2 linked regions of the Tardiphaga sp. vice304 genome follow. The protein of the gene in region 1 interacts with the protein of each later gene in a pairwise test. Links are inferred from orthologs where the notes say so. Each region holds a gene or a part of one and is shown on either strand. Other genes may lie near its edges.

Region 1 (7,911 bases):
GCGCCGACTTGTGCACGATGCGGAAGTCTTCCTTCTTCATCGCCGAGCCGTCGGCGTTCTTCAGCATGCCCTTGGTGAGCATCTGCTGCAGCGTGGAATCATTGTCGTTGGTCCACTGGTTGGCAGCGACGTCGACGGTGCCCTGCGACAGCGCCAGCAGCGCGTTCTCGTGGCTGCCGGTGAACACCACCTTGCCGAAATAGCTGTCGGCGTCCGTGATGCCGAGCTTGTCGAGTTCGAAGCGCGGCACGTTGTTGCCCGAGGTCGAGTTCGGATCGACCAGGCCGAGATTCTTGCCCTTCAGATTGTCGATCGTCTTGTAGGCGCTGTTCGCCTTGACGAAGAACACCGAATAGTAGCCGGTCGAGCCATCGATGTTGATGTCGTTGGCAAAGGCGTCGGTCTTGACGCCGGTCAGGCGGGCGCGGGCGAACGAGGCGGAGCCGTAGCTGGCGATCTGGATGTTGCCGGCGCGCTGGCCTTCGATCACCGCGGCATAGTCGTTGGCGATGCGCAAATTGACCTTCACGCCCAGCTCCTTCGAGAGATAGCTCACGAAGGGCTGCCAGCGCTCGGTGACGCCGGAACCGTTTTCCGCCGGGATGACGGCGAAGGTCAGTTCCGGATATTTGGTCTTGTAGTCCTGCGCCGACGCGGCCGAGGTGGCGAGCGCGAGCGCTGCGGCGCTGATGAGAAGAATGCGGCGATTGATCATGATAGCCTCAGGGTTCGTTCGGGTTTGAAGGCGCTTGCTGAATACAGCCCGCGGATGTCAGGGCTGCGACGTCAGGCGGCGGCGGCGTTGCCATAGGCGGGAACGCCGGCGGGTACCGGATGGTGAGTCGGGTTCCTTCCCATCACCTCGTCGGCTTCCAGGTCGTAGAGCTCGCGGGCGATGCTTTCGGTCAGCGCGGCCGGCGCCCCGTCGAACACCACGCGGCCCGCGGACATGCCGATCAACCGGTCGCAATAGGTCCGCGCCAGATCGAGCGAATGCAGGTTGCACATCACGGTGATGCCGAAATGCTTGTTGATGCGCAGCAGTGCATCCATCACGATGCGGGTATTGCGCGGATCCAATGATGCGATCGGCTCGTCGGCGAGAATGATGTCGGGCTGCTGCACCAGCGCACGCGCAATGGCGACGCGCTGCTGCTGGCCGCCGGAAAGTTGATCGGCGCGTTGCGCCGCCAGCGAGGCCATATCGAATTGCTCGAGCGCCGACATTGCCAGAGCGCGGTCCTGCTCGGGCCACATCTGGGTCAGAGAACGCCATTGCGGCATCTCGGACAGCCGGCCCATCAGCACGTTGGTCAGCACGTCGAGACGACCGACCAGATTGAACTGCTGGAAGATCATCGCCGAGCGCGCGCGCCACTGCCGGAGATCGCGACCACGCAACGCCGTGATATCGACGCCGTCATACTGGATGCGGCCCGAGGTCGGCTCCGCCAGCCGGTTGATCATCCGCAGCAGCGTCGATTTGCCGGCGCCGGAGCGACCGATCACGCCGACGAAGGCGCCGGAGGCTATCTCGAACGACGCATGATCGACCGCCGCCTTGGCGCCGAAGCGGCACGTCAGATTATCAACCACCAGCATGCCGTACTCCCAAAGCAATAGAACGCAAGCCGTAACGCCCATGGTTGACAGTGATATGACATCGCCAATCCACCGCCGCGCAGTCCCCAGGCTGGGACTTTTCGGTGATCATCATCGAAACGTCACGCTGTCGTCACGGAACCGATCGAAGAGAACCACGCGCACCGCTGTGTCCTTATGAGCGGCATCGCCGCCGAGCCTTTCCTGCAGGAGTATCCATGACCGAAAAGAAACTCTCACCGGTGCCGTCGGTCGATCCGACCGCGCGACTGGTCGAGGCCACGCTCGGCGCCTATTGCGAGGTCGGCGCGCGTACGGTCCTGCAGGAAGTCGCGATGGGCGACTACTCCTATGTCGTGAATGACGCGCAGGTCACCTACACGACGATCGGAAAATTCGTCTCTATCGCCGCCATGACGCGGATCAATCCCGGCAACCATCCCATGCACCGCGCCACGCAGGCGCATTTCACCTATCGCGCCAGCGCCTATTTTCCGGGAGAGGCCGACGACGCCGAATTCTTCGAATGGCGCCGCGCGCCTCATGTCACGATCGGCCATGACGTCTGGATCGGTCACGGCGCCATCGTGCTGCCCGGCCGCCATATCGGCACCGGAGCGGTGATCGCCGCCGGCGCCATCGTGACCAGGGATGTGCCGGCCTATACGATCGTCGCCGGCAATCCCGCGCGCATCATTCGCCGCCGCTTTCCGGAAGACGTAGCCGCCCGGCTCGGCGAGCTGGCGTGGTAGGACTGGGACCACGCGACGCTGCGCCAGGCCCTGCCCGACTTTCGCAAACTTTCGGTGGAAGATTTTCTCGACAAGTACCAATCTGGCGGCGCGGCGCCCGCCGCCCAGCAAACGGCAGAGACATGACGAATATTTTCATTGACGGCGGACGCACCCTGCTCGGCCACGAACTCGTCGAAACCTCGCTGCAGATCTACGGCGGCAGCATCGCCGCCATCGGACATGACCACGCGCATGGCCTCGGTGTCGACGCCGGCGGCCTGCTGGTGCTGCCGGGAATCGTCGACCTGCATGGCGACGCCTTCGAGCGTCAATTGATGCCGCGCCCCGGCGTCGATTTCCCCGTTGACGTCGCCCTCATCGACAGCGACCGCCAGGCGATAGCCAATGGCATCACCACGGTTTTCCACGGCACCACCTGGTCATGGGAGCCCGGGCTGCGCGGCGCCGAGAATGCGCGACTGCTGCTGCAGGCGATCGAGACGCTGCGGCCGCAGCTGGCCGCCGACACCCGCTTCCATCTGCGCCAGGAGACCTACAATCTCGACGCCGAGACCGAGATCCTGCAGTGGCTGGCTGACGGCCGCATCGACCTGCTGGCGTTCAACGACCACATGGACCTGACCGGGATCTTTAAACCCGCGAAGCGCGCCCGCATGGTCGAGCGCAGCGGCCTCAGCAGCGAGGCGTTCGGCCTCCTGGTCGAGCGCGTGCTGTCGCGCGCCGATGCCGTGCCGGCGTCGATCGCGCGCCTCGCGCAGGCGGCCAAGGCGGCAAAGGTGCCGACGCTGTCGCATGATGACATGACACCCGACATGCGCAGCGACTTCCGCGCGCTCGGCGTGGCCATTGCGGAGTTTCCCATCAACGAGGAAACCGCGGTTGCCGCCGCGGACGCCGGCGACTTCATCGTGTTCGGCGCGCCGAACGTGGTGCGCGGCGGCAGCCACACCGGCTGGACCCGCGCATCCGACATGATCGCCAAGGGCCTGTGCTCGATTCTCGCGTCGGATTACTATTATCCCGCGCAACTGCTGGCCGCGTTCCGGCTTGTCGCCGACGGCATCCTGCCGCTGCCGCAGGCCTGGGCGCTGATTTCGGCCAATCCGGCGGCGGCGGCCGGCCTGACCGACCGTGGTGTGATCGCCGAAGGCCGACGGGCCGATCTGGTGCTGATCGACGACAGCGTGGCGCTACGGCCGCGCATCGTCGCGGTGGTCGCCAACGGGCGATTGGTGCATCTGACCGACGCCGGCCGCCTGCTGCAGGCGGGCCCGGCCCGCGCGCTCGCCGCGGAATAGGCGCGGCCTTCGCGGCGACGGCGGGGGGCCGCCGTCGCCGGGTTTTCGCGCATTCTCTGCAACCAAACGCCCGGCCTGCCAGTATCTGTCAGCATGGCCCGGCGGCATAGCCCGTCGCCTGCACGGGAGAGATACATGCGAGTAGCCGTTCTACTGGTTGCGCTGCTGCTGGGCCTGGCTGCCCCCGCGCGGGCCGACGATGTCGCCGCTGCGCAAAACGAGATCCGCGCGCAGGAACAGGCGCTCGCCCGCGACGATGCCGCGGCCGCCTACTCTCATGCCGCGCCGGCGCTGCAGCGCATGTTCGGCGATCCCGACACCTTCATGGCGATGGTCCGCAGCGGCTACGCGCCGGTGTATCGCCACAAGAGTTTCGACTTCACGGATTCGCGCAGCGTCGGCGGTCGAATCGAGCAGGACGTCCGCATCGTCGATACCGAAGGCGTGCCGTGGGATGCGCTGTACTTTCTGGAGGTCCAGCCCGACGGCAGCCTGAAAATCATCGGCTGCACGCTGAAGGCGGTCGGCACCTCGGCGTAAGCACCGCGCGCACTCCTATGATCTAGCCATTGCCCCAGCGACGCTCAGGCCGTGCGCCCCCTCTCCCTGTGGGAGAGGGCGGGGGTGAGGGGATACGGTCTATCGATGGCGCGAGACCCCCTCGCCCGGATATTCGAGCTGACGCTCGAATAACCGACCTCTCCCGACGGGGAGAGGTGACGGGGCGTCGCTGATGCCTGCAATACGTCGGCACATCCCACAAAAAAGCGGCGCCCCGAAGGGCGCCGCTGATGTCGTCGTGAGGATCGATCCTTAGTGCGCGGTGAGGCCGCTGCCGGCTTCGTCGGCGGCGTCCGGCTTGACCGGCAGCTTGGTGTCCTCTTCCCACTCGATCGGGATCGGCTTGCGCACCAGGGCGTTGGCGATCACGTCATCCATCCGGGCGACCGGAATGATGGTCATGCCGCCCTTGATGGCGTCGGAGATCTCGGTGAGGTCCTTGGCATTGTCCTCGGGGATCAGCACCGTCTTGATGCCGCCGCGGGCCGCTGCCAGCAACTTCTCCTTCAATCCGCCGATCGGCAGGATCCGGCCGCGCAGCGTGATTTCGCCGGTCATGGCAAGATCGTGCCGGATCGGAATGCCGGTCAGCACCGACACGATCGTCGTGGCCATCGCCACGCCGGCCGACGGGCCGTCCTTCGGGGTCGCCCCTTCCGGCACGTGGACGTGGATGTCGCGCCGCTCGAACAAAGGCGGTTCGATCCCGAAGGTGATCGCGCGCGAGCGGACGTAGGACGCCGCCGCCGAGATCGATTCCTTCATCACGTCCCGCAGATTGCCGGTGACGGTCATGCGGCCCTTGCCGGGCATCATCACGCCTTCGATGGTCAGCAACTCGCCGCCGACATCGGTCCACGCCAGACCGGTCACGACGCCCACCTGGTCGTCGAGCTCGATCTCGCCGAAGCGATATTTCGGAATGCCGAGGAATTCCTCGATATTCTTCTCGGTGACCTTCACCACCTTCTTCTTCGAGAGCATCAGCTCCTTCACGGCCTTGCGGGCCAGTGTGGAGAGCTCGCGCTCGAGATTACGCACGCCCGCCTCGCGGGTGTAGCGGCGGATCATCAGCAGCAGGGCGTCGTCGTCGATCGACCATTCCTTGCTGTCCAGACCGTGCTTGGAGAGCGCGACCGGGATCAGGTGCTTGCGCGCGATCTCGACCTTCTCGTTCTCGGTGTAACCGGCGATCCGGATGATCTCCATGCGGTCCATCAGCGGCCCCGGAATATTCAGGGTGTTCGCCGTGGTGATGAACATCACGTTGGACAGGTCGTAGTCCACTTCCAGATAGTGGTCGGCGAAGGTGCCGTTCTGCTCGGGGTCCAGGACCTCGAGCAGCGCGGACGACGGATCGCCGCGGAAATCGGCGCCCATCTTGTCGATCTCGTCGAGCAGGAACAGCGGGTTCGAGGTCTTGGCCTTGCGCATCGACTGGATGATCTTGCCGGGCATCGAACCGATATAGGTCCGGCGATGGCCGCGGATCTCCGCCTCGTCGCGCACGCCGCCGAGCGACACGCGCACGAACTCACGTCCGGTCGCTTTCGCGATCGACTTGCCGAGCGAGGTCTTGCCGACGCCGGGAGGACCGACGAGGCACAGGATCGGGCCCGACAGCTTGTTGGCCCGGGTCTGCACCGCGAGATACTCCACGATGCGGTCCTTGACCTTCTCCAGGCCATAGTGGTCCTCGTCGAGCACGGCCTGCGCCGCGGCGAGGTCCTTCTTGACCTTGGACTTCTTGTTCCATGGAATCGACAGCAGCCAGTCGAGGTAGTTGCGCACGACGGTCGCTTCCGCGGACATCGGCGACATCTGGCGCAGCTTCTTCAGCTCGTGCTGCGCCTTCTCGCGGGCTTCCTTGGACAGCTTGGTCTTGGCGATCTTCTCCTCGATGTCGGCCAGCTCGTCGCGACCTTCGTCGTCGCCGAGTTCCTTCTGGATCGCCTTCATCTGCTCGTTGAGGTAGTACTCGCGCTGGGTCTTCTCCATCTGCCGCTTGACGCGGCTGCGGATGCGCTTCTCGACCTGCAACACCGAGATCTCGCTCTCCATCAGGCCGAGCACCTTCTCCAGGCGCGCGGTGACCGACAGCGTCTCCAGGATGCCCTGGCGATCCGCAATCTTGACGGCGAGATGCGACGCGACCGTATCGCCGAGCTTGGCGAAATCGGTGATAGCCTGCACGACGCCGACGACCTCGGCGGAGATCTTCTTGTTGAGCTTCACATAGCTCTCGAAGTCGGACACGACCGAGCGCGACAGCGCTTCCGCCTCGACCGAGGTAGCATCGGTGTCGGCCAGCGCGGTGGCAGTGGCTTCATAGTATTCGGCACGGTCGGAATACTTCTCGACCTTGGCGCGCTCGAGGCCTTCCACGAGGACCTTCACAGTACCGTCGGGAAGCTTCAGGAGCTGCAGCACGCTGGCGAGCGTGCCGATCTCGTAGATGGAATCCGGGGCCGGATCGTCGTCCGACGCATTCTTCTGCGTGGCGAGCATGATCAGCGCGTCGCTCTTCATCACCTCTTCGAGGGCACGGATCGATTTCTCGCGGCCGACGAACAGCGGCACGATCATGTGCGGGAAGACCACGATGTCGCGCAGCGGCAGCACCGGATAAGAGTGGCTTTCGCCGTGAATGATAGTTGGCCGGGGTTTGGAGGCAGTCATGGCCCAATCCTTTTGCTGTACCCCCCTGCTCGCGGTCCGCTCTTTGCGCAACCGCCACAAGGTGCCGATTTTCCATCTCACTCGGCCGCCTCAGGCTCCGCTTGTCCGGATCGTAATAGCGAATCTTGGGGGAGGAAAGATGTTCGCCGAAAGCCTAAGGTGGCTATGGCTCGGGGGGGTGTCAAGAGACGCGATCGCGTCTGCCACTGGTACCAATACCCGGTCACCGCGGACGGTTGCCGCCAACTCTTTTTCGCAAAAAAAACGGCTGCCGATCGGATCGGCAGCCGTTTTGTCAGGTCTCGTCAAGCAGCACGGTAGCCCGATCAGGCGCTGGCGCTGCTCTCGGTGTTGGCGCGGTCCGCGTAGATGTACAGCGGGCGAGCGGTACCTTCCACGACCTCGCGGGAGATCACGACTTCCTCGACGCCTTCCAGACCCGGAAGATCGAACATCGTTTCGAGCAGGATGCTTTCCAGAATGGAGCGCAGGCCGCGCGCGCCGGTCTTGCGTTCGATCGCCTTGCGCGCCACCGCGCCCAGGGCCTCGTCGGCGAAGGTCAGCTCGATGTTCTCCATCTCGAACAGGCGCTGGTACTGCTTGACCAGCGCGTTCTTCGGATCGGTCAGAATCTTCTTCAGCGAGGCCTCGTCGAGATCCTCGAGCGTCGCCACGACCGGCAGACGACCGACGAATTCGGGGATCAGGCCATACTTCAGCAGATCTTCGGGCTCTACGAAGCGGAAGATTTCGCCGGTGCGGCGGTCTTCCGGCGCCAGAACCTGGGCGGCAAAGCCGATCGAGGTCGACCGACCGCGCGCCGAGATGATCTTTTCGAGGCCGGAGAACGCACCGCCGCAGATGAACAGGATGTTGGTGGTATCGACCTGCAGGAACTCCTGCTGCGGATGCTTGCGGCCGCCCTGAGGAGGCACCGACGCCACGGTTCCTTCCATGATCTTCAGCAAGGCCTGCTGCACGCCCTCGCCCGACACGTCGCGGGTGATCGAGGGATT
Region 2 (7,654 bases), 150 kb from region 1 along the record:
AGCTTCTCGAGCTTCTTCCAGTTTGCCGCGATGGCATCGAGATCGATGGTCAGCACGCCGGTCGCGGTGGCGTCGAGCAGCGCCGCGTTACCGGCGATGGGGTTGGGATCCGACACGATCTTCATGGACATTCCTGACGCAGCATCGATCACGCGATGGCAGCAACGCCCGGCAATCGCAGCGCACAATAGGCGCGCGGGGAAAAGGGTTCAACCGCGCGCGATGGGTGATTGAAGCAGCGCCTGCAGCTTCGGGGCGATCGTGATCAGGCCGCCGGTGATGACCAGAGCGGTCGTAACAACGACGATGATGAAACCTTTGCCCGGCAGATGCGCGACGCGCTCTTCGAGGCGAGCCAAGCGATCGCGGACATCGCGCGAGTCAGCGCGCAACTCGGCCACGTCGCGTTTGATGTATTCGGCGTCGCTCTGCAATTTTCCGAACTCGCCAGGCAGAATATCAGCTGTTCGAGACCGTGCAGTCGCCGTTGCCACATCACCAGGAGTTGCGGGAGGTTCGACCATCGATCCGCTCGTTTAGCTACCCGGCACAAATATAACCGCAATCTCCGGCCCCGGAAAGGCCTCTGGGCGGATAGCCGCTCGCTAGGCGTAGAACTTACTCATGATGCGCGGGCAGGTGGCTTTCACCGACCAGATCGCTGAAGCGGGTAAACTGGCCCTCGAACTGCAGTTCGACGGTGCCGGTCGGGCCGTGGCGCTGTTTCGCAATGATGACTTCGGCGCGGCCGTGTACCAGCGACATGTCGAGCTGCCACTTCTCGTGCTCGGGGGTGCCGGGGCGCGGCTCCTTGTTCTGCAGGTAGTATTCCTCGCGGTAGACGAAGATCACCGCGTCGGCGTCCTGCTCGATCGATCCGGATTCTCTGAGGTCCGAGAGCTGCGGGCGCTTGTCGTCGCGGCTTTCGACCTGGCGCGACAGCTGCGACAGCGCGATCACCGGGCAGTTCAGCTCTTTCGCCAGGGCCTTCAGGCTCGTCGTGATCTCGGTGACTTCCTGCACGCGGTTGTCGGAGCGCTTGCCCGAGCCCTGCAAGAGCTGGATGTAGTCCACCACGATAACGTCGAGGCCCTTCTGCCGCTTCAGGCGGCGGGCGCGCGCGGTGAGCTGCGAGATCGACAGGCCGCCGGTTTCGTCGACGTAGAGCGGCAGGTTCTGCAATTCGATGGTGTGGTCGCGGATCTTCTCGAAGTCGCGCTCCGTGATGCCGCCGCGGCGGATGCTGGAGGACGAGATGTTGGTCTGCTCGGCGAGAATACGCGTCGCTAGCTGTTCGGCCGACATTTCGCAGGAGAAGAAGCCGACGATGCCGCCATTGACGGTCTTCTTGGTGCCGTCGGGCTGCAATTCATGCTGGTAGGCACGGGCGATATTGTAGGCGATGTTGGTGGCCAGCGCGGTCTTGCCCATGCCGGGGCGGCCGGCCAGCACCACGAGATCGGACGCCTGCAACCCGCCGAGGCGGGCGTCGAGATCCTTCATGCCGGTCGAGATGCCGGACAGCTTGCCCTCGCGGTGGTAGGCGTTGGCCGCCATGTCCAGCGCGGTCTTCATCGCCTGCGAGAACTTCTGGAAGCCGCCGTCGTAGCGGCCGGCTTCGGCCAGCTCGTACAGCCGGCGCTCGGCGTCCTCGATCTGCGCGCGCGGCGCAAAGTCCACCGGCGCGTCATAGGCGACGTTGACCATGTCCTCGCCGACATTGATCAACTGCCGGCGGATCGCCAGTTCATAGATCGTGCGGCCGTAGTCGTGGGTATTAATGATGGTGGTGGCTTCGGCCGCCAGCCGGGCGAGGTACTGGCCGACGGTCATGCCGCCGAGGTCGGTGTCGGCCGGCAGGAACGTCTTCAGCGTCACGGGGGTGGCGACCTTGCCGGCGCGGATGATGCTGCTGGCGGTGTCATAGATCGTCTGGTGGATCGGCTCGAAGAAATGGTCGGGCTTCAGGAAGTCCGACACCCGGTAGAAGGCGTCGTTGTTCACCAGCATGGCGCCAAGAACGCTCTGCTCCGCCTCGATATTATGCGGTGCGGTGCGGAACGCGGGCGCGCCCGGTTCCTGCGTCAGTTTGACGATGTTGTTCGAATCGAATGTGGCCATGTCTGATTTTACTTCAAAATTCGTCAGTTACGCGGCCATTCATGGAGGCGCGGCGCGATAAAGCGCCATCGGACGTCGAAGGGAAAGCGGAAGTTGGCGCGTTATGCACCACGCTCATTAAGTGTGGATTAATCGTAAGTTGCCGGCAGACAACCTTGACGGGGATCGGCGTGTTCATGGCCCGTGCCCCGCCACATGGCGAGAATTTCATTTGGCGATTGAACCCGTCGCCACGTTCCGGACACTCATCGGGAACAGCCTGACATCGTCGGTGACAATTCGTAACACCAGCAGGAACCGTGACCGTTGCGCGAGGTTGGTTACGCAACAGGCAAGGAACGCACGATGGCCCTTCTGCAAGAGACAAAGCGCGCGACGTTCGACGGCAGCCGCGACTGGCTCTTCGGCCTCGTAGAAACGCTCGATAGCGTCGAACGGCTCAGCGACGTGCCGTGTGATGATTCAGCCATGCGCGCCATGCGCGCGCGGCTGGCACGCCCGACGACGACGCGATCTGCATCCAACCGTTTTTCTCAGTTCGGATGTTCCCGTTCGCCCGCCGTGTTCCATCGCGGTTAGGCAACCTGCCAGGTCGGTTTCGCACAATTAAAGCCCCGATTCCGGATCTCGCCGCACGCTATTTCTCGCGAATAACGTCGTTCCGGCCGCGGTGCGCTTCACCAGATCCCGCGATATTGATCCAGCGATGCGCAATTCTTAGCAGCAGCCCGATGCCCGGCAGACAGAACTCGCATATCACGCGTTTGAGTTTTCGGCCGGCTTCCATTCGCGGGAGTTTCGGATACAACGGTTCCGCCGCATTCGCGGCGCTTCCATATTCGGAGAATTAGAATGTTGAGCCGAGTGCTCGGCGTGGCCACGGCGATGCTTGTGTTGAGCGTCGCGGCAGTGCCGGCCCAAGCCCAAAATCTCGAAGCCGGCAAATCGCCCTCACAGATCTTCTCGGGCTCCTGCGCGGTTTGCCACAAGAGTCCGCGCGGCCTGCTGAAGTCGGTCGCTCCGGGTTCGCTGCCGGGCTTCCTGCGCCAGCACTATACGACCAGCACCGACATGGCCTCGCAGCTGTCGGCCTATGTGATTTCCAACGGCGCCAACGATCCGCGCGGCGGCGGGTTGACCCGGCAGGGCCAGGATCTGGTGGCCCCGCGCCGGCCGGTCGAGGCTCGGCCAGAGGCAAGGCCTGACGCAAGACCTGACTCAAGGCCGGAAAACGCGCCGGCTGCCGCAGCACCTGCGCCGGCAGCGGAATCGCCCTCGTTCTTCAATTTCGGCCGCAAGCCCGCCGAGCCGCCGCAAGAAGCCGCCCGGCCGGACGCCGAGCCGCCGATGACGGCGCGGCAGAAGCGCGCCGCCGAACGCGCGGCGCGGCGCCTGGAACGCCAGAAGTCCGACGCCGTCCGGCCGACCGAAGCGGCACCGCCGGCCGCCGCAAGGCCTGCCGTGCTGGGAGAGCCCCCGGTCCCGATCGAAAGCGAGCCGGTTCGCCCCGGCAAGCCGAAGGCCGCCAAGAAGAACCGTCGCGGCCAGGAAGAGCCGCCGAAGGCCGATGCGAAGCCCGAAATGGCTCCGCCGAAGCAAGACGCCAAGCCGGTCGCTCGTCCGGTCGAGGAGACCAGACCCGAGCCGGTGAAGCCCGAGCCCCGGCCAGAGCCCGCACCGGCAATGCCGCTTCGGGCCGATCCGGTTCCGGCGGTTACGCCGGCGCCGAAGCCGGCGCCGGAGCTCAAGCCCGAACCGAAGCCAGAGCAGGAATCGCGGCCCGCCGTCGAGCCCTCTTCTTCCGCACCGGTCGCGCCTGCGCCCGCACCGCGCCCGACCGAGCCCGCATTGTCGCCGGTACCCCTGACGCCGCCGGGCGATGCGGTGCCGCCGGCCGCGCGATAACACGTCGCAACAGGTCCGGGCGTCCGTGGAACGGACGCCCGGACCCCAACAGCAAAAAGCCCGGCCTGTGATCAGGCCGGGCTTCTTTGTTTGTCGAGACGGCGAAAGGGCGACGCTTACTTGTCGTCGCCTTCGTCTTCGTCGCTCGGGCGGGCGTCGGGATCGAAGAACTCGCCGGCGGCGGCCAGTGCCTCGGCAGCAGCGTCCTGGTCTTCCTGACGGCTCGAAATGTCTTCGCCGCGGTTGATGCGCTCGGCTTCGGCTTCCGAACGGGCAACCGTGACGCTGACGCTGACTTCGACTTCCGGATGCACGGCGATCGAGATCTTGTGCTTGCCGATGGTCTTGATCGGGGCGTCGAGCAGCACCTGGCTGCGTGCGAAGGTGACGCCGTCGCTCTCGAAGGTCGCGATGATGTCGCGCACGGTGACCGAGCCGAACAGCTGGCCGGTTTCCGAAGCCTGACGCAGCACGACGACGTTGCGACCGTCGATCTTGCCGGCAACCACGGTGGCTTCTTCCTTGGCGACGAGGTTACGCGCCTCGAGGTCGGCCTTCATGCCTTCGAACTTCGAGCGGTTCATCGCGGTGGCGCGCAGCGCCTTGTTGCGCTTGAGCAGGAAGTTGCGGGCATAGCCGTCCTTGACGCGGACGACTTCGCCCATCTGGCCAAGTTTGGCGACGCGCTCCAGCAAAATGACTTCCATCTTAATCTCCTTTGGTTGGTTGAGGTTCGGGTTGGGTGAAGGGGGATCAGGCCGCCGGGGGCGGCGGCGGCCGCTGCGCCAAGCGGTCGCGAAATCCGAAGAAGGCATCGGCCAGGCCCAGCACGACCAAAGCGGCGATCGGCCACACCAGAAAGGTCACCAGCGCATAGGCCGAGCCGAGCCACAGCGCGCGGTTCTTCAGGTTACGGGTCAGCATATGCAGCGTGGCGAAGCCGGTGAGGGCGAAGGCCATGATCAGCGTGGCGCTGACGATCATCGCGAAGATGCCGATCAGGCCATCCTGGAAGGTCAGGGCGATCGCCACGCACAATGCCACCAGGGTCATCGGCGGCATTGCCGTGGTGGTCAGGTCGGGCCAGGAGCGCTGCAGCCGGCCGGACGTTGCGGTGATGCGGCCGGCGACCCACAAATTGAGCGTCAGCGTCATGATCGCAACAAGGGCGGCAGCGGCCGGCGCCATGGCCAGGGTAGCCGCGACGTTGCGGTCGCTGGACGGCACGTCGGAGGCCTGCATGATGCGCACCAGCATCGGGCGCAGCGCGTCGTGGATGGCGGCGCTGTCGGAACCGAGCGTGAGAAGGGCGCCCATCGTGGTCAGCGCGGCAAAGCCCGCGACCCACAGCAGCAGGCGGCCGACCGGATACCATTCGATGACCGGGGCGGTGGCCGGCGTGCCATTGGCGGCGGGGACGGCGGCAACGCGGCGGCCGAGCAGCGCGAGATGGCCAAGCCACCACGCCGGCAGTGCGACGGTCACGACGAACACGGCGAGAAACGACATGCCGAACAAGAGGCCAAGGCCGGTGGCGGCCATGATGCCGCCGATCGAGGCGGCGACCGGGCCCCAGCCGAGGCCCGCCACCACCAACGGCAGCGGCGAAAAATAGAACAGGGGGATAGCGATCAGCGAGCCCGACAACAGCGAGGCGAACATCAGCGCGGACGCAGCGCCCGCGGAAAGCGCGATCAGGAAGGTGGTAAGCATGCGCTGTCCCGCCCCCTTTGAGCGGTTAGATCGACGTCAACGGAAATTCCGCAGCGTGACCAACTATTTGAGTATGCGGTTGGCATATGCATCCACCGCGTGGACGCCTTCTAGGCCATTGCAGGGCCGGAATCAACGGTCGAGTAAGCGAGAACTCATCAAGGGGCCCGAGACTTGACGTAGTGTGATCCTGGTCAGCTCCGAAGGGCGTCCCAGCCGCAGGGCAAACCCCGGCCATAGCGCGGTGCCGTTGTTGACGTACAGCGTCATGCCCTCGACGTCGTAGCGGCCGGAGATGTAACCGGCGTTGGCGCGCGCGGCGAGGCGATCGAGGCCGCTGACCATGCCGCCGTGGGTATGGCCGGAGAGTTGTAGCGCGACACCGGCGGCTGCGGCATGCCGGGCATTTCTGGGTTGATGGTCGAGCAGAATGACGGGCACGCCGGCTGGCGCGCCCCTGATCGCGGCAGTCAGGTCCGGCGCCGGGTTTCCGGTCGCCGGCGCCGAGGCGTCGGTGACGCCGGCGAGAACCAGTCGACTGCCGTCGCGGTCGAGAAGCGCATGGCCATTTTCAAGGATCCGCATGCCCATTCCAGCGAAGTGCGTCATCCATGGGCGATAGCTGAAGAAATATTCGTGGTTGCCGGGGATCGCGTAGACACCGTCCTTGGCCCGCAGGTCGCGCAACGGTTCGACGTCGTCGCGGCGGATGGCAAGGCTGCCGTCGATCAGGTCGCCGGTAATGACGATCAGATCGGCATCCAGCGCATTGGATTTGTCGACCACCGCACGCGTCCATTTCGCTGGGAACAGCCGGCTGATGTGAAGGTCGGTCAGTTGCAGCATCGTGTAGCCGTCGAACTGCGAGGGCAGATCTGGAATGGCGATCTCGACGTCCTTGAGGTCAGGCACCCGGGTCGCCTGGTGGACGCCGATCGCGGCGAGCACGGCGACGACGGCAGCCATCGTATAGCGGACGCCGTCCGGCACGTGCACGCCGCTGTGCACCAGCATCGCCAGCAGCGTGGCGACGTCAAGCAACACTTGCATCGCCGCCAGAAGCACGATGGCGCCAAACGCCCAGTTGAACAGCATCACCACGGCGCGCGGGAATTCGGGCGCGAACACCGAGCCCGAGGAGAGCCGGCTCCACAGATGATATTGCGCGGCGATCAGCAGCAGGACGGCGGCGGCGAGCTTGGCCGCGAGCGGCAGCTGCAGCGGCCACAGGAAGCGGGTGACCACGACAAGCCAGGGCAGGCCGAAAATGAGATGAAAAATCGGATATCTCCGTCGGAAGAGGTCGCGTCGATCAGGCGGCCGGAACTGAACAACGCGGCAGGCCTGAAAAAGAAACAGCCCGCGACAGGAATGTCGCGGGCTGCAATCGTTTTGATCAATCCAGCCGCGGCACGGGTGCCGTGGGCTGATTTTACTTGATGACGTAGGGCAGCAGACCGAGGAAACGCGAGCGCTTGATGGCGCGGGCGAGTTCACGCTGCTTCTTGGCGGAGACGGCGGTGATGCGGCTCGGCACGATCTTGCCGCGCTCGGAAACGTAACGCATCAACAGCTTGGAATCCTTGTAGTCGATCTTCGGCGCGTTCGGACCCGTGAACGGGCAGGTCTTGCGACGGCGGAAAAACGGACGGCGTGCACCAGCTTCAGCCATGATTCTTACTCCTCAACCGATGCAGTTGCGCCTTCGTCGTCACGGGGACGACGCGGGCCGCGATCACCACGGAAGCCACCGGCTTCACGATCGCCACGGAAACCACCGCCTTCGCGGTCGCCACGGAAACCGCCGCCACGGTCGTCGCGATCACGATCGCGATCGGCCTTGCGCATCATCGCCGACGGGCCTTCCTCGTGCTCTTCGACGCGGATGGTCAGATAGCGGATGACGTCTTCCGAA

What was found. The genes of interacting proteins can lie anywhere in the genome.
Region 2: the proteins of lon (region 1) and rplI interact in binary tests that used the Escherichia coli proteins (3 or more experiments, as listed by UniProt). The link is inferred for Tardiphaga sp. vice304 from one-to-one orthologs.

What each region holds. Positions count from the first base shown.
Region 1 is NZ_CP041402.1:2,961,148-2,969,058, reverse strand. The notes cover bases 4,183-7,279. They hold lon (endopeptidase La), read right to left. Parts: upstream 6,896-7,279; coding sequence 4,469-6,895; downstream 4,183-4,468. Other genes in these bases: clpX (ATP-dependent Clp protease ATP-binding subunit ClpX), read right to left, coding at 7,222-7,279; FNL56_RS14050 (DUF4864 domain-containing protein), read left to right, coding at 4,183-4,195. In the rest of the region: phnD (phosphonate ABC transporter substrate-binding protein), read right to left, coding at 1-715; phnC (phosphonate ABC transporter ATP-binding protein), read right to left, coding at 787-1,602; FNL56_RS14055 (alpha-D-ribose 1-methylphosphonate 5-triphosphate diphosphatase), read left to right, coding at 2,477-3,655; more of FNL56_RS14050, read left to right, coding at 3,791-4,182; more of clpX, read right to left, coding at 7,280-7,911.
Region 2 is NZ_CP041402.1:3,109,375-3,117,028, forward strand. Bases 2,939-5,778 are described here. They hold rplI (50S ribosomal protein L9), read right to left. Parts: upstream 4,734-5,778; coding sequence 4,143-4,733; downstream 2,939-4,142. Other genes in these bases: FNL56_RS14790 (hypothetical protein), read left to right, coding at 2,974-4,026; FNL56_RS14800 (hypothetical protein), read right to left, coding at 4,780-5,739. Also shown: alr (alanine racemase), read right to left, coding at 1-125; FNL56_RS14775 (hypothetical protein), read right to left, coding at 210-524; FNL56_RS14780 (replicative DNA helicase), read right to left, coding at 619-2,121; FNL56_RS14785 (hypothetical protein), read left to right, coding at 2,467-2,700; FNL56_RS14805 (metallophosphoesterase), read right to left, coding at 5,872-7,020; rpsR (30S ribosomal protein S18), read right to left, coding at 7,172-7,411; rpsF (30S ribosomal protein S6), read right to left, coding at 7,417-7,654.